Regions from separate parts of the Gordonia sp. BP-119 genome, predicted to be linked through region 2. Evidence: riboswitches for the same ligand, from Rfam matches in the RefSeq annotation. Region 2 holds a riboswitch; the other holds the start of a gene.
What was found. Region 2 has a riboswitch for S-adenosylmethionine ahead of JW364_RS15925 (aminotransferase class V-fold PLP-dependent enzyme). Riboswitches for the same ligand answer to the same signal wherever they lie in the genome.

Region 1 (8,782 bases), on a different contig from region 2:
CTCGGAGGCGATGGCACGCGCGCGGGCCGCGCCCCGAGCCAGGATGGCGTCGAGTTCGGCCGGATCGGACAGGTACTCCTCGACCCGCCCGCGCAGCGGGGTGACGAACTCGGTCAGCACCTCCGCGGTGTCGACCTTCAGGTCGCCGTATCCCTTGCCCTCGTATTTGGCGACCAGATCGTCGACGCCGACACCGGACAGGGCCGACTGGATGGTCAGCAGGTTGGAGACACCAGGCTTATCGACGACATCGAACCGGATCTCCGAACCGGTATCGGTGACAGCCGACCGGATCTTCTTCGCCGAACGTTTCGGATCGTCGAGCAGATTGATCAGACCTTTGTCGGTCTCGGCGGATTTGCTCATCTTGGCCGTCGGGTTCTGCAGGTCGTAGATCTTGGCGAACTCGGCGACGATGTGCGCCTGGGGCACCTTCAGCACCTTGCCGAACCGGGAGTTGAATCGCTGGGCGAGGTCGCGGGTGAGTTCGAGATGCTGCCGCTGGTCCTCCCCGACCGGAACCCGATCGACCTGAAAGGCGAGGATGTCCGCGGCCATCAGGATGGGGTAGGTGAACAGGCCGACGCCCGCCGCGTCGACGCCCTGCTTGGCCGACTTGTCCTTGAACTGGGTCATCCGGCTGGCCTCGCCGAAACCGGTGATGCACGACAGGACCCACGTCAGCTGGGCGATCTCGGGGATGTGGGACTGCACATAGATCGTCGACCGCTCGGGGTCCACACCGACGGCGAGCAATTGCGCGACGCTCAGGCGGGTGCGTTCGGCGAGGACCTTGGGGTCGAACGGCACCGTGAGTGCGTGCATGTCCGGGATGAAGTAGAACGCCTCGAAGTCGTCCTGCAAGGCCACCCACTGCCGGACCGCACCGAGATAGTTCCCGAGGTGGAAGGAGTCACTCGTCGGCTGGATACCGGACAGCACACGCGGACGGGTCGGCATCGACTCGGCCGCGGGCTCTCCGTTGCGCTCTACGTCGCTGGTCATGACGCCCAGTTTGTCAGACCCGGTCACTCGTACCGCACGGTGACCGGAGCGTGGTCGGACCAGCGGAGGTCGTAGGCCGCCGCACGTTCCACCTCGGCCTTGGTCGCCCGGCCGGCCAGCATCTTGTTGGTGAGCTGATAGTCGATCCGCCATCCGGAATCGTTGTCGAAGGCCTTACCGCGCCACGACCACCACGAGTAGGGCCCGGCGTCGTCGGGGAAGAGTTCGCGCATGACGTCGCGCCACCCGGCGGCGAGCAGGTCGGCCACCCAGGCCCGTTCGTGCGGTAGGAAGCCGGGGCTCTTGAGATTGCCCTTCCAGTTCTTGATGTCGGCTTCGGCGGGCGCGATGTTCCAGTCGCCACCCACGACGACGTGGCGGCGTCGACGGACCAACCGATCCAGGTATGCGCCGAACTCACGCATGAAACGGACCTTCTCGTCGTGCTTGGCGATGTCCTTCTCGGCGTCGGAGAGCGCGGCACCCTTCGGCAGGTACAGGCTTCCCGCGGTCAGCGGTCCCAGGTCGGTGTCGACGTCGACTTCGAGATAGCGGCCGAGGTCGTCGAACTCCGCGCTCCCGAATCCGACGCGCACCGCCGACGGCGCGCTACGTGTCAGCACACCGACGCCCGCGTGACCCTTCACCGAGGACTCGCTCATCGTCAGATGCCATCCGGTGTCGAGCACCGGCGCCAGCGCGTCGCGGGCGAGTTCCTCGCTCGCGCGGACCTCCTGCAGCAGGACCACATCCGGTCCAGATGTGTCGAGCCAGGGCAGCAGGCCGCGGTTGGCCTCCGATCGATGTTTGACCGCTGCGCGGATTCCGTTGACGTTCACCGTGGAGATCGTGAGTGGCACGGGGCCACATCCTACGGCGGCGGTCCGACAGCCCATCGGCCGTGATCGCGCCACTCGGACAGCGTCGATAAAAGGTAAGGCAACCCTTGTGCGGACACCCTAAAATATGTAAGCATTGCCTAATCCAGGCACGAAGGTGAGTTTCCGAGATGTTCGTTTGCATATGCCGCGCCGTCACCGTGGACGAGGTCCATGCGCACTGCGATGCGGGCGCGTACACGGTCGACGCGATCAGCGACCGCTGCGGCGCGGGCGAAGGCTGCGGGACCTGCCTGGACGAACTGCACACCATCCTGAGCGAAAGGGCGTCAACCGCGACGACCGCTGCATGACCTGACCTCCGACCCGACGAACCTCGCGCGAGACGACGCGCGGGGGGTTTTGTCGTGTTACGGTTCGAACGGACATACACGGGAAATGGGAGGCGGACAGATGCGTGGCGACCCCGAGGTCATCGACCTCCTCAACGAACAGCTCACGAGTGAGCTGACCGCGATCAACCAGTACTTCCTGCACGCGAAGATGCAGCAGAGCTGGGGTCTCACCGAGATCGCCGCGAAGACACGGGCCGAGTCGATCGAGGAGATGACTCACGCCGAGGTCCTGACCGATCGCATCCTGTTCCTCGACGCCCTGCCCAACTATCAGCGCCTGCTGCCGCTGCGTATTGGGCAGTCGATCCGGGAGCAGTTCGAGTCGGACATGTCGATCGAGGTCGAGGTGGTGGAACGACTCCGCCCCGGAATCGCGATGTGCCGGTCCAAGGGCGATATCACCAGCGCCAACCTCTTGGAGCAGATCCTCGCCGACGAAGAGGAACACATCGACTATCTCGAGACGCAACTCGAGCTGATCAACAAGCTCGGCGAGCAGCTCTACCTGTCGAAGACGATCGCCACACCGCCCACGAACGGCTGATTGCACCGACTCGACGACACGAGGGCCGACCGGACTTATCCGGTCGGCCCTCGTCGTAGGTAGAACGGCCGCGCTCGTTCAGGACCCGACGGGCTGGTGCCGCGCGGTCGCGAGGGCCACGACGGTGACCGCGATACCCGCCACCGCGAGCATCACCCCGACCACCGACGGCGCCAGGTATCCGTAGCCGGCACCGACCACCACGCCACCGAGCAGCGCTCCGGCCGCGTTGGCGATGTTGAGCGCGGAATGGTTCAGGGCCGCGGCCAGGGTCTGTGCATCGGCCGCCACATCCATCAGCCTGGTCTGCAGCGCGGGTAGCATCATCGATCCCGTGAGCGCCACGAGGTAGGTGAGGATCAATGCCGCCCAAGCATTCTCGGCCAGCACCGCAAAAGCGCCGAGGGAGAGTGCGGTGGCGGTGAGTCCGCCGAGGATCGCCACCGCCACGCTGCGGTCCGCGACATAACCGCCGACGAAGTTGCCGGTCACCATTCCCAGTCCGTACAACATCAGGGCGAACGGCACGACCGACACCGACAGCCCGGTGTCGGTGGTCAGCGCGGAGTTGAGATACGTGTAGAACGCGAACATCCCACCGAACCCGACGGTTCCGATGACCAGTGTGAACCAGACCTGGGACCGCTTGAGTGCACCGAGCTCGGTGAGCGGGTCGGTGGTCTTCACCCCGCTGAGCGTGGGAAGCACCCGGATCAGCGCGACGACGGTGGCGATTCCGATCACGACCACGATCGCGAACGCGGACCGCCAGCCGAGCGTCTCACCGAGCCAGGCGGCCGCCGGTACGCCGAGGACGTTCGCGACGGACAGACCGAGCATCACCTGTCCCACGGCCTTGCCACGGTTGCGCGGGCCGGCCAGATGAGCGGCGACCAGAGCCGCGACACCGAAGTAGGCGCCGTGCGGGAGGCCGGCGACGAATCTCGCCACCAGCAGCAAACCGTAATCCGGTGCGAGGACGGTCGCGAGGTTGCCGACCGTGAACGCCACCATCAAGCCGATCAGAAGCGTCCGACGGGACATCCGCGCGGTGAGCGCCGCGATCAGCGGCGCACCCACCACCACACCCATCGCGTAGGCCGAGATGACATGTCCGGCAGTCGGTTCCGAGACACCCAGAGATCCGGCGATGTTGGGCAGGAGGCCCATGGCGACGAACTCGGTCGTCCCGATCCCGAATCCACCCAGCGCAAGGGCGAGGATCGTCCACCGACGCACCCGGCGGGACACCTCGGCCGATTCGGCCCGCGCGGGGCTGCGGAGTTCCCCGGCGGTGGACGGACCCGTCAGTGAGGGGTCGGCCGGGGCTTCGGTCGTCGAGAGAGCATCAGGCACGGTCGATGCCAACCCGCGCCCGTCAGCGCTGATTCCTCAGCCGGTGGTGAGTTCATTCACACACGCAGTGTCCTCAGCATCGCGCGGGGTGTCAGTCGCCGGCTTCGGAGCCCGCATCGCTGTCGGGGTCGGACGGGTCTGCGGAAGGCCCGTCCGGGTCCGAAGCCGTGTCGGACGAGCCGGCCTTCTCGCCGTCCTCTCCCCCGTGGCCGTCGGTTCCAGACGTCTTGACATCGCTTCCCGAGGGATCGGTGGCGGCCGGCGAGTCGTCGTCGCGAGGCGGGGCAGGCGCGGGGTCCGCGTCGGGCGTATCGGTCTCGGTATCGGTGCCCGTGTCGGCCCCCGACGACGTGTCGGTCGTGTGGCCCACCGGGGGCTGCTCGGCCGGTGACGGGTCGGTGGCATCCGGTTCGGCACCCCGGGCCGCCGACGGCTCGGACGAGGGGCCGGACCCGCCCACTTCTTCAGCGCGGACCGGCCCCACGGACTCGTCGGGTACGGCTGCCAGTCGCGCGAACGTGGACGATCGCAGGTGCGACGTGTCCGCCGCGAGAATCGTGACGGCGCCGCCCTCCGACGCCACCGGCCCGATGAGCGCGCCCGCCCAGTATCGGACGAAGTTGACCGGCAGCAGGACGATGCTGCGCACGCTGGCAGCCAGGGCGCTGACACCGCGCACGAACCGAGCCGGTGTCGCGGTGACGATGCCCTGCAGGATGTCCTCGAAGACGAAGATGTCGGGTAGGTATGCGCCGTACCCGAGACGTGGGAGTGGCGGCAGCAAGCCCTGCACCAGCCGGACCACCGGCTGCAGATTCGCCAGTTCGATGCCGAACGGAAGCCCGATGGTCGGGCGATCCGACAGGAAATCGCCGATGGCGCCCTGGTAGCCGAGGTTGCGAGCCCAGCCCTGGACGAGTTCGGCGAGTGCGGAGTCCGCAGCGACCATACAGACGCCGTCCGCACATTCGACCGGACGTTTCGCCCACGTGTATCCCGGCTGCAGCGGGTTGCCCGACATCTCCTCTGGATACAGGAAATGCTTGACCTGGTAGCCGAGGATGCCGTCGATGGCGCCGATCGGGTCGTAGACGGGATCGGGCAGGTCGCAGATCGGGTCGCCCTCGATGCACACCGACACGACCCGGTCGCTGACCGTCCCGAAGCCGGCGTCCGTGCTGCCGGCACCACGTGGCCCCGACATGGTCAGTCCGGGAATGATCCCGATCAGCGACAGCTCGATACCTCGCCCGGTCTTGTCACCGGCCTGCCGCGGATCCGAATACAGCTCGCCCGACACCCCGACGTCGGAGATCACGACGTCGTCGCTGGGATCGTCGGGCGTGTTCGCGACATCGAACTTCCGGCCGTTGCCGATACCGGCGAGCACGTCTCCAGCGATGCGCGCCCCTTGCGAATAGCCCGTCACCACCACCGGCGCCTCGGACCCGCACGCTTCTCGATACGACGAGATCGCGGACGCCGTCGATGCGATCCCCTGTTCGGTACTGCGGTCGTACCCCGTCGCTCCGAGCGGCCATATGGTCGCCGGGTAGGGCGCGTTGATCACCTCATAGCCCTGCTCGCGGTAACGCTCCTTGACGCCCTCGAGCAATAGCGACTCAGCGTCGACGGTCCCCCCGACCACCACGACGGCACCGCTGCACGAGGGCCCGCCGGCTGTCGCCGCCGCCACCCCGGTGAAGCCGAATGCGGCGAGGGTCGACAACGTCGACATCGAGGCGGCCAACAGAGCGACGCGTCGGGTCCGGAGATGAGCCATCACGGCCATGAGCGCTCCTGTGCGAACCCGGACCACCTGAGCGGAGCATTCCGGTGCAGCCGGGGCTGTCCCGAACTCTAGATCCGCGATCGCGGAACCGACAGCACGCTGAGCGTCGCTAACTACCTTGACCAGTGGTTTCGTATCTGACCACACCCGATTTCACTCGGTCGGAGGACAGCCACCGGCACCCTTCCGGTGCACTTCTCAAGGGTTGGGCGCGGCGTGACCGGGACGGTTCTCGGGCGCTCACATCCGTGTTATATCCTTGTCGCCAGGTCATGAGTATCAGTGCGAAGCCCCGGCTGGCTGATCGGCAACCCTCCTTCCGCGGTGGGGTGCTCCGGGTGATGACCGGGTTGCGGGATCGCAGTGGCGATCCCCGGCAAGCGCGGGTCCGAAGGTCGGACCCCAACAGGGTCGAGTTGGCCCTGCCGACCGTAGAAAGTGATGAATCGCCATGTCTGATGTCCCTGACGGCACCCTCGACAGCAACGATCCCAGCGAGAACTGGAGCTTCGAGACGAAGCAGATCCACGTCGGGCAGTCCGCGGACGCGGTGACCAACGCCCGTGCGCTGCCGATCTACCAGACGACGTCGTATGTCTTCAACGACACCCAGCACGCGGCCAATCTCTTCGGGCTCGCCGAACCGGGCAACATCTACACACGCATCATGAATCCCACGCAGGATGCCGTCGAGCAGCGGATCGCCGCGCTCGAGGGCGGCGTCGCCGCGCTGCTCGTCGCATCGGGACAGGCCGCCGAGACCTACGCGATCCTCAACGCCGTCGAGACCGGCGGGCACGTGGTGTCGAGCCCCCGCCTGTACGGCGGCACGTACAACCTCTTCCACTACACACTGCCCAAGCTCGGGGTCGAGGTGAGCTTCGTCGAGGACCCCGAGGATCCGGCGTCGTGGCAGGCCGCGGTCAAGGACAACACCCGCGCGTTCTTCGGTGAGTCGATCTCCAACCCCAACAACGAGATCCTCGACATCTCGGGGATCGCGGAGGTCGCGCACCGCAACGGCGTACCCCTCATCATCGACAACACCGTCGCCACCCCGTACCTGATCAGCCCGCTGGCCCACGGCGCCGACATCGTCGTGCACTCGGCGACGAAGTACATCGGCGGTCACGGCACCGCGATCGGCGGCGTCATCGTCGACGGCGGCACCTTCGACTGGCGGGTCCAGCGCGACGGGAAGGACCTGTTCCCCGGTTTCACCACGCCGGACCCGAGCTACCACGGTGCTGTCTTCGCCGACCTGGGCGCGCCCGCCTTCGCACTCAAGGCACGCGTGCAGTGGTTGCGTGACACCGGCGCGGCGATCTCCCCGTTCAACGCGTTCCTGTTGGCACAGGGCCTGGAGACGCTGAGTCTGCGCATCGAGCGCCACGTCGCCAACGCGCAGAAGGTCGCCGCCTTCCTCGATGCACACCCGCAGGTCGAGTCCGTGGCGTACGCGGGTCTGGAGTCCTCGCCCTGGTACAAGCGCGGTCAGGAATTGGCCCCGAAGGGTCAGGGTGCGATCATCGCCTTCGAGATCCAGGGCGGAGTGGACGCCGGCAAGAAGTTCGTGGACGCGCTCAGCCTGCACAGCCACGTCGCCAACATCGGCGATGTGCGGTCGCTGGTCATCCACCCCGCCTCGACCACCCACAGCCAGCTCACCCCCGAGGAGCAGCTCGCCGCGGGCGTGGCCCCGGGACTGGTCCGGCTCGCCGTGGGCATCGAGGGAATCGACGACATCTTGGCCGACCTCGAACAGGGATTCGCGGCGGCCAAGTGAAACAGGTGAGGCAGCTTTGTCGGTGAGTATCGACCTGAATGCGACAGCATCTGATCAGCCCGACTGGGAGACCCTCCCGGACGGGGAACTCGTCGGCATCCCCATCGGCTCGTTGCCTCTCGACAGCGGAGCACGGATCGACGACGTCACCCTGGCGTTCCAGCGCTGGGGGACGTTGTCACCGTCCCGCGACAACGTCATCCTCACGCTCCACGCATTGACCGGCGACTCGCACGTCACCGGACCCGCCGACGCCGACCACGACTCGGCCGGATGGTGGGACGGGCTGATCGGCCCGGGACAGGCCATCGACACCGACGAATGGTGCGTCATCTCCGCCAACGTCCTGGGCGGATGCAAGGGCTCGACGGGTCCGGGCTCCATCGCACCCGACGGTCGGCCCTGGGGCTCACGCTTCCCGCAGATCACCGTGCTCGACCAGGTCCGTGCCGAGGTGGCACTGCTGGACCGCCTCGGAATCCGCAGCGTCGGTGCGGTTCTCGGCGGTTCGATGGGCGGCGCCCGCGCGCTCGAGTGGGCCATCGAGTACCCCGACCGCGTCCGCAGCGCCCTCGTGCTCGCCGTCGGCGCCCGCGCGACCGCGGATCAGATCGGTATCCAGTCCGCACAGATCGCCGCGATCAAGGCCGACCCGGACTGGTGCGGCGGCGACTACCACGGCACCGGCCGCATTCCGTTGCAGGGCATGGGGATCGCGCGCCGGATCGCCCATCTCATGTACCGCAGCGAACCGGAGCTCGACTCCCGCTTCGGCAACGACGCCCAGGGCGACGAGAATCCCCTGACCGGCGGGCGCTACGCCGTGCAAAGCTATCTCGACCACCAGGCGTCGAAGCTGATGTCCCGCTTCGACCCGGCCAGCTACGTCGTCCTCACCGAGGTCCTCAACCACCACGACGTCGGCCGTGGTCGCGGCGGAGTCGCCAAGGCGCTCAACAATTGCCGCGTTCCGGTGATCGTCGGGGGGATCGACTCCGATCGTCTCTACCCGATCCGGCTACAGGTCGAACTCGCCGACGAGCTGGGCAACTGCGTCGGCGGACT
Region 2 (8,782 bases):
TCGAGATGTTCCAGGAGCGGTTGCGCCGGCTCGAGGGCGCGGAGGCGTGTTTCGCCACCGCGAGCGGCATGGCCGCGGTGTTCGTCGCGCTCGGTGCACTGTTGAAGGCCGGCGACCGTCTCGTCGCCGCCCGCAGCCTGTTCGGTTCCTGCTTCGTGGTCTGCAACGAGATCCTCCCGCGCTGGGGGATCGAGACCGAGTTCGTCGACGGTGAAGACCTCGAGCAGTGGGAGCGGGCCCTGTCCAAGCCCACCGACGCGGTGTTCTTCGAGACACCGTCGAACCCGATGCAGAGCCTCGTCGACGTCGTGAAGGTGTCCGAGATGGCGCACGCCGCGGGCGCACAGGTGGTGCTGGACAACGTCTTCGCCACCCCGCTGCTGCAGCGGGGTCTCGAACTCGGCGCCGACGTCATCGTCTACTCGGGCACCAAACACATCGACGGCCAGGGGCGCGTCATGGGTGGCGCGGTACTCGGGACCAAGGAGTACGTCGACGGTCCGGTGCAGCAACTCATGCGACACACCGGTCCGGCACTCAGTCCGTTCAACGCCTGGACCCTCGTGAAGGGGCTGGAGACGATGCGTCTGCGCGTCGACGCCTCGGTGTCGTCGGCGCTGCGGATCGCCGAGTTCCTCGAGAGCGATCCGCGCGTGCGCTGGGTCAAATACCCCTTCCTGCAGTCACACCCGCAGTACGACTTGGCGAAGTCGCAGATGTCCGGCGGCGGCACGGTGGTGACCTTCGAGCTCAACGACCACGACGGCATCGACGGCAAGAAGCGCGCCTTCGAGGTCCTCAACGGCCTGCGGATCGTCGACATCTCCAACAATCTCGGAGATTCGAAGTCGCTGATCACGCATCCGGCGACCACCACTCATCGTGCGATGGGTCCCGAGGGACGCGCGGCGATCGGTCTGAGTGACTCGGTGGTGCGGCTGTCGGTCGGCCTCGAAGGGGTCGACGACCTGTTGGGCGACCTGGACCACGCGCTGGGGTGAGGGTAAGCGCTGACGTATTCCGTTGCGGCACAGCGCGAATCCGCCTCGGTGAGCGGGGCCGAGTCCCCGGAGGGTGGTGCCATTCAGTCGTTCCGGCGATCCCAGGCCGCTCGCACCGTACTCGGGATCCGTCCCTTGGAGGGCACCTCGATCCCTTGGGCGCGAGCCCACGCCCTGATCTCCGACGGTGTCGCCGGTGGACCGTGCAGGCCCTGCACGATGGGCTCGCTGCCGACGGTGAGCCGCCATTCGTGTAGCGCGGCACCGAGCCAGCGGTAGGTCCATTCCTCGGCGAGTTTGCGGTTGTCGCAAAAGACGATCGGCACGGTCGGAAACCGGACCTGCGCCTCGGCGACTGCCTCGGCCAGCGCGGCGCCGCTGACGTATTCGCGCGTGAACACCTTGCTGTATGAGGCTTCGACGACCACCGCGGCGCGTCGGAGTCCCGCGAGACCTGCCAACTGGTAGGTGAGAGTTCCCTTCATGAGACCGTTGCCGAGGTCGTCGATCGACTTGCGTTCGACGGCGGCGACCACCTGGTCGTCCTCGACGATCGCGTAATCGCCGGCATCGAGGCGGTGTCGAGTGGTGGTCGCCTGTTGATGACCGAAGGAGTAGGCGTACTTCTCGCCTGTGTCGACGACGATCTCGAGCGCCTGGCCGTGTGCCCGAGCCTTGGGAAGCGTGACGTTTGGACGCGCCTGCTTGGTGGTTTTGCGCGTCTGCCAGAAGATCATCTCGCGTCCGCGAGCCCGCGTGACGACGAACTGTGACCGATTCTCGCGAGCGCGGTCGAGCACCAGATCGATCGCCGCCCCGCGCCGCGTCACCGACCGAACCGGAAGACGTTCGACGATCTGCGGTGTGGTCGGCCATTCGTCGGCGCGATGACAATAGACCTTGCTGGTTCGCGGCCAGGTCTCCCTCACCTTCAAGACGATCCCGTCACTGCCGAGCGGAATCCGGACCAGAAAGGGCAGTGAGGAGCCCTGTTCCGGATTTCGGGCGATGATCAGGTCGTCGGGCATCATCGACGAGCGTAACGGGCGAAGATCGCGCGCGTCCGCAATTGATCCGCTCAGTCGAGTGCGGCGATGCCCAACGCGTTCAGGACCGTCCGCAGCTTGAACGCCGTCTCCTCGAGTTCGCCCTGCGGGTCGGAGTGTTCGACGATACCGCCGCCGGCCCACGTCCGGAGGCTGCGACGATCGGCCTCGAGTTCGAGGCACCGGATGGTGACCATCCACTCCCCGTCGCCGGCGGCGTCGCACCAGCCGACCGCCCCCGCATAGAAGCCGCGCTCACCCTCGACCTCGCGGATGATCTGCGCAGCAACATCACTCGGCGTGCCGCAGACCGCCGGGGTGGGGCCGAGCAGGAGTGCGAGATCGAGCGCAGTGGTCGCCGGGTCCCGAAGCCGCGCGCGGATCGGGGTGGCCAGATGCCAGACCTCCCCGGTCGACTGCAATTGCGGGGTCGACGGCGCGTCGACGTCGTCGCAGAGGTGTCCCAGCCGGTCTCGCAGGTGGTCGACGACGAAGGCGTGCTCGGCGAGATCCTTCGCCGAGGAGAACAATCCGTCGGCAGCGGCGCGGTCGACGACCGGGTCGGGTGACCGCGGCGCCGATCCCGCGTACGGGTGGCAGGTGACGACGGAACCCGACTTGCGCAGCAGCACTTCGGGACTCGCGCCCAACAGCCACGAACCCGAGCCGGTGGCCGCGCCGAGATCGACACCGAATGCGTTGTGTCCGGCATTGCCGCCCGCCAGTGCGTCGAGGAGTTGCAGAGGCTCGACCTCGGCGTCGAGCACGATGTCGACGCTGCGGGCGAGTACGACCTTGCCGACGTCGCCGGCGACGATCCGCTTCACCGCGTGTGCGACACGTTCGCGGTGCTCGTCGGCCGTGGGGTGCAGGGTCGTCGACACCGGGGTGCGCGTCAGCGGTGGTGTGCCTGCCAGCGGCGCCGCGTCGACGTGCAGGACTTCGGGCACCACCAGCGCGGCGGGCTCGGCGAGGTCGAAGGGGATCGCGCCGGTCAGACCGTCGACGGTCCCGGCGCGCAGGGCGGCCGAGGCGGCGTCGACGTCGGTGAACGCACGGACCGCGCCCATGCCCCGCACGGTGCCGTGCGGGCGGGACAACACGAACACATCAGTCGCTGACACCCCTGACACGCTACAGGTAAGTGTGCCCTAACTTCCGATCACGTTGAGTGAAAATTGACACGTCCGCGCGAGATCGACGACCCTTGGTCGTAGGTCATGAGTGCCAGTGACAAGCCCCGGCTCGCTGGTCGGCAACCCTCCTTCGCGGTGGGGTGCTCCGGGTGACGACCCGGCCGCGTACCGACCGGACGCGGCAAGCGCGAATTGTCTGAGGAGTTTCCTGCCGTGACCGCTGTCCTGTCCGCACCCGCCGGTCGCCTGTCGCCCGCAGTCGACGTCCGCTTCGACGCCGCCCGGGAATCGGTGCGGCAGTTCGTCCGTGCGCGGGTCGACGACACCGTCGTCTTCACCCGCGATGCCGCCGTTGCCCTCGACCTCGCGGCGCGCATCACTCCTGGCGACGTCGTCGTCCTCGACATCGGGCAGGGCGCCGACCTGCTGCGGTGGTGCGCACCACGGCAGGGGCGCGACCGGGCGCGGTTCGTCCCGGCCTGCGAGACCATCGAGGACACCTTGGTCGCGCTGGAGACCGAGCTCGCCTCGGCGCCGGCATCGTTCCTGGTCGTGACCGCGGTATCGGACATCACCGGCGAGGTGCTGCCGATCGGCCGGCTCGCCTCGCTCGCGCACCGGTCCGGGGCCCGCATCCTGGTCGACGCCGCGCAACTCGTCGGGCACCGGCCCGTCTCCGTCGTCAGCCACGGCATCGACTACCTGGCGGTCGGTGAACCGGGTCGGAAGACGGGCGGCGCCGGCGTCCTGATCGGTCGTCGTGACTGGTTCGACGCCGCCGATGTCGACGCCTCGCCGGACGCCGACGGCGTTTCCGGGGCCATCGCGGTCGCCGAGGCGTGTCGGGTGCTCGCCGATCTCGGACCCGAGACGATCGGGCTGCACGAACGACGCCTCGCCGAACGTCTCGACGCCGGCCTGGCCGCGATCGGCGGCTTCACGCCGCTGCGGATCTTCACCGATTCCACCGACCGCGCGGGAGTCGCGGGCTACACCGTCGACGGCCTCACACCGCCGGCCGATACGGTGCGCGCGAGTTTCGGAGCGGGCACCACCGTCGACGACATCGACCGGATTCTCGACGCATTCCGGGCGCGAACCGAACAGACCGACCGAACAGGGGTGAGTAGATGACCATCGAACTCGACGCACGTGCTGACCGCGGCACCGTGATCGCCGCACCGACCGCCACCCCGACGGCCCCGATCAGCATCGGACGTCCGGGATTCCAGATCGCGCTCGCGGGAGACGAACTCGCACAGACGTTTCCGATCGTCGTGCGGCGTGAGACCCTCCGCGAGGCGCAACGCGCCCGTTCCCTGCTTCGGGCCGGCAGCCACGATCAGGCCAAGTTCGTGGTGGCGCTCGAGGTGGAGGTGGCCGTCGCGCCAGACGCCGCGTCGGCGCGCACGGCTGCTGCTGCGGCGGTGGACGCGTCGTCGGAGACGAGTTCGGGGACCATCCGCTACATCGGGACGACCCACGGACTGATCACGCTGGTCCGCGACATCTACGCAGCCGAGGTCGCCGACGCCGTGATCCTCATCCCGATCGACGGCGCGGCCACCGAACGCCGCATCCGCGAACAGATCCTACCGGTGCTCGCCGAGCAGCGGTACCGCGTGGCCTGACAGCCGGCGCGGCTTCTCGCCGGTTGAGCCGTGTCGAGACAGACGACACCGCCGGCACCATCTCGAATGATGGTGCCGGCGGTCTTGTGTGCGGGGGAGATCAGCCGCGCGAGGGCTCGTTGGCCGCGTCGGGGTGCGCAGCGAGGCGATCGATGGCCTCCTGTGCGATCTTCTCGGCCTGGTCGCGGCCGACCCATCCGCCCGGGTCGACCTCCTTGCCCGGCTCGAGGTCCTTGTAGTGCTCGAAGAAGTGGGCGATGGGTCCCAGCTCGTATTCGGACACGTCGGAGATGTCCTTGATGTGGTCCCAGCGCACGTCCTTGGCGGGGACGCAGAGGAGCTTGTCGTCGCCACCGGCCTCGTCGGTCATGGTGTACATGCCGACGACCCGTGCGCGCACGATGATGCCGGGGAACACCGACTCGGGGAGCAGGACCATCGCGTCGAGCGGGTCGCCGTCCTCACCGAGGGTGCCGTCGATGTAGCCGTAGTCGGCCGGGTAGCCCATCGAGGTGTACAGGTAGCGGTCGAGGTAGACCTTGCCCGTCTCGTGGTCGACCTCGTACTTGTTGCGGCCACCTTTGGGGATCTCGATGGTCACATCGAATTCCACAGTTCCTCCTGGCAGTCTTGATCGGGGATGCCGCGTCGGGCCGAAACGCCCGCACGCTGCCCCAACGATACTGTTGGTCCGGCGACCTCGATGTTCGTACCCCTCGTTGTGCGTATGTCCGGGCCGTTCCATCGACCGTCAACCGCGAGAGACCCGGAGGCTTTGTGGGCGCATCCACCCGAAACGGCGGTCGTTCCGGTCGGAGACTTCTGTGGTGGACGATCACCGCGGTGGTGATCCTGGCCCTCGTCGCGACGGCCTCGGTGGTCATCGCGCTCCGGCTCGACCGGGAACCCGAACTGCCGCCGGGGGTTCCCCCGCAGCCCGCCGCGATCGCCGTCGACCCCCGGATCGACCCGGTGGTCGCCTCGGCGCCGGAGCCCACGCCGAGCGGTGTGTCGCGGGCCATCGCGCCGGCACTGCGGAATCCGGCGCTCGGCGAACTCACGGGCATGATCAGCGACTCGCTGACCGGCGCGGTCCTGTGGACCAGCAACCCCGAGCGTCCGCGGATCCCCGCGTCGAACGCCAAGGTCCTCTCGGCTGCGGCCGTGCTCGAAGCCGTGCCGCACGATCAGCGACTGACCACGACGGTGGTGGCCGGCAGCAACGGGCAGATCATCCTCCGAGGTGCGGGTGACCCGACCCTGTCCGCACAGCCCGCCGGCACCGACACCTTCTACACCGACCCCGGTCGCATCGCCGACCTCGCGCGGCAGATCGAGGACACCGAGATCCCGGTGACGTCGGTGGCCGTCGACCTGCGCGCGTTCTCGGGTCCGACGATGGACACCACCTGGGACCGCCGGGACATCCAGGGTGGCGACATCGCGCCGATCGAATCGCTGATGGTCGACGGCGCCCGGCTCGAACCGCTCGACGAGTACTCGCCGCGCACCGCGGCCCCGGGCATCATGGCCGGCGAGGCGCTGGCCGCGGCTCTCGGCGTGGAGGGGCCCGTCACCGAGGTGACCGGTACCGCCAGGGCCGGAGACGACCGCGTGATCGCGAAGGTCGAGTCGGCGCCGCTGGTCACCCGGGTCAACGACATGCTGCGCTACAGCGACAACGTCCTCGCCGAGACCCTTGCCGTCGAACTGTCTGTGCACCGTGGCGGACCGCCGACCCATGCCGGCGGTGTCGACGCCATCGAACAGGTGCTGTCGTCGATGTTCCCGGACCAGTGGGCAGGTACGACCCTGCATGACGCATCCGGGATCTCCTACGCCAACCGGACCACGCCAGAACTGCTCGACGCGGTGATGACCGCCGCGAGCGGGCCCAGCAGGCCGGCGTTGCGGCCCATGCTCGACGGTCTGCCGATCGCGGGTGGCACCGGCACCCTCGTGGACCGGTTCGACCCCGCCGGCAACCCGGGCGCGGGCTGGGCGCGGGCCAAGACCGGAACACTCACCGGGGTCAGTTCGTTGACCGGCATAGTGCAGACAGTCGACGGCCGCGTGCTGTCGTTCGCCCTGATGTCCGGCGGCACCTCGCCGGCGGACGCGCGACCCGCCCTCGACGCCGTGGTGGGTCAATTGAGAGAGTGCGGGTGCCGATGACCACTTCAGGAATCGCCGGGTCGGAGATGACCGAAGCAGGCGACGAGGGCTCTGCCGACCGGGAGCGTGGGGCGGGAATCGGATCGCAGATCGACTGGTCGCTGGCGGCGTCCACGGCAAAACGCCTCGCACGTCCCGGACCCAAGACGACCGCGTACACCTACGAGTCGGCCCGCGCCGAGCTGGCCGACGCCGCGACGCGTGCCGAGGCCCCGGTGCGGGAGGTCACCGGTCTGGCCGACGGCCTGCGCGTGCCGACCACCCGAGTCCTCGATCGGGCGGGCTGGATCGATGCCGCGTCCCTGTCGATGCGGTCGATGCTCGGTGCTGGCGAGGACACCCTCGACGGGAGTTCGCCCGGACTCGGAGCCCGATTCGGTGGCCTACAGGCGGGTGGACTCCTCGCGTTCCTGTCGACCGCGATCCTCGGTCAGTACGACCCGTTCACGCCGGATCCGGACACCGGCGAGCCCGGGGTGTTGATGGTGGTGACGCCGAACATCGTCAACGTCGAACGCCAGCTCAAGGTGGTTCCGTCGGACTTCCGGTTGTGGGTGTGCCTGCACGAGGTGACCCACCGCGTGCAGTTCTCCGCCAATCCGTGGCTGCGCGACTACATGCAGGACAACGTGGCCGTGCTGACCTCCGACGCCGGCGAGTCGACCACCGAGATCGTCACGCGGATGACCAAGGCGCTCAAGGGTTCCGACGGTCCGCGCGAAAAGGGTGTGATCGGGGCGATGCAACTGCTGCAGAGCCCGGAGCAGCACGCCGCCTTCCAACGCATGATGGTCCTGGGCACGCTGCTCGAGGGTCACGCCGACCATGTCATGGACGCCGTGGGACCGGCGCATGTGCCGTCGGTGGCGAGCATCCGAGCCGCCTTCGACAAACGTCGCACCGCACCCCAGAACCCGGTCCAGCGGCTCATCCGGGCGCTCATCGGGATGGACGCCAAGCTCGCGCAGTACATCCGCGGCAAGGCCTTCGTCGACGCGGTGGTCGAGGCCGTCGGGATGGAGCGGTTCAACGTCGTGTGGACCTCGCCGGACACGATGCCGCTGCCGAGCGAGATCGACGACCCGCAGGCATGGATTCAGCGGGTCTTGTGAGACGGGCGGTCGCGGAGTTCGCGGCCGCTCATCTCTCGGGGCCGCAGGTCTGTGTGGGCCTCTCCGGCGGACCGGACTCGCTCGCGCTGACCGCGGCCGCCGTCGGCGCGGGTCTGGACGTCACCGCGCTGATCGTCGACCACGGACTGCAGCCGGACTCTGCTCGGGTCGCCGCGGCGGCGGGAGAGGTGGCGGGGAGTCTGGGCGCCCGCGTCCGGGTGCTACCGGTGCGCGTCGGGCGGCGTGGCGGCCTCGAGGCCGGAGCCCGTGAGGCCAGGTATGCGGCGCTCGACGAGGCCCGCGCCGAGCGGCCCGTACTGCTCGGCCACACCGCCGACGACCAGGCCGAGACCGTGCTGCTCGGGTTGGCCCGCGGGTCCGGGTCCCGCTCGATCGCGGGCATGCGTGCGTGGAACGACCCCTGGGCCCGGCCGTTGCTCGGCGTCCGCCGGCGGCAGACGCTGGCGGCCTGCACCGAACTCGGTCTCGCGCCCCATCGCGATCCGCACAACGACGATCCGCGGTTCACCCGTGTCCGACTGCGAACCGAGGTGCTGCCGCTGCTGGAGGAGGTTCTACACGGCGGGGTCGTCGACGCGCTGGGTCGCACCGCCGAGGGCCTGCGGGCCGACAACGACGCGCTGGACGAGTGGGCGGCCGGTCTCCTCGCCGGGGCCGGCC

Region 1: it holds a riboswitch for S-adenosylmethionine, as region 2 does, so the genes downstream of both, JW364_RS01900 (bifunctional o-acetylhomoserine/o-acetylserine sulfhydrylase) here and JW364_RS15925 (aminotransferase class V-fold PLP-dependent enzyme) in region 2, are expected to answer to the same signal.

What each region holds. Positions count from the first base shown of each region.
Region 1 is NZ_JAFFZF010000002.1:119,577-128,358, forward strand. Features, by position in the region: gene trpS (tryptophan--tRNA ligase) at 1-1,005, opposite strand, end outside; gene JW364_RS01875 (exodeoxyribonuclease III) at 1,029-1,865, opposite strand; gene JW364_RS01880 (bacterioferritin-associated ferredoxin) at 2,015-2,197, shown strand; gene bfr (bacterioferritin) at 2,298-2,783, shown strand; gene JW364_RS01890 (MFS transporter) at 2,862-4,139, opposite strand; gene JW364_RS01895 (cutinase family protein) at 4,231-5,931, opposite strand; SAM riboswitch class IV at 6,200-6,320, shown strand; gene JW364_RS01900 (bifunctional o-acetylhomoserine/o-acetylserine sulfhydrylase) at 6,383-7,717, shown strand; gene JW364_RS01905 (homoserine O-acetyltransferase) at 7,734-8,782, shown strand, end outside.
Region 2 is NZ_JAFFZF010000027.1:61,039-69,820, reverse strand. Features, by position in the region: gene JW364_RS15940 (O-succinylhomoserine sulfhydrylase) at 1-1,001, shown strand, start outside; gene JW364_RS15935 (ERCC4 domain-containing protein) at 1,085-2,029, opposite strand; gene JW364_RS15930 (isochorismate synthase MenF) at 2,080-3,156, opposite strand; SAM riboswitch class IV at 3,264-3,377, shown strand; gene JW364_RS15925 (aminotransferase class V-fold PLP-dependent enzyme) at 3,397-4,317, shown strand; gene JW364_RS15920 (hypothetical protein) at 4,314-4,814, shown strand; gene JW364_RS15915 (inorganic diphosphatase) at 4,915-5,427, opposite strand; gene dacB (D-alanyl-D-alanine carboxypeptidase/D-alanyl-D-alanine-endopeptidase) at 5,592-6,989, shown strand; gene JW364_RS15905 (zinc-dependent metalloprotease) at 7,016-8,101, shown strand; gene tilS (tRNA lysidine(34) synthetase TilS) at 8,098-8,782, shown strand, end outside.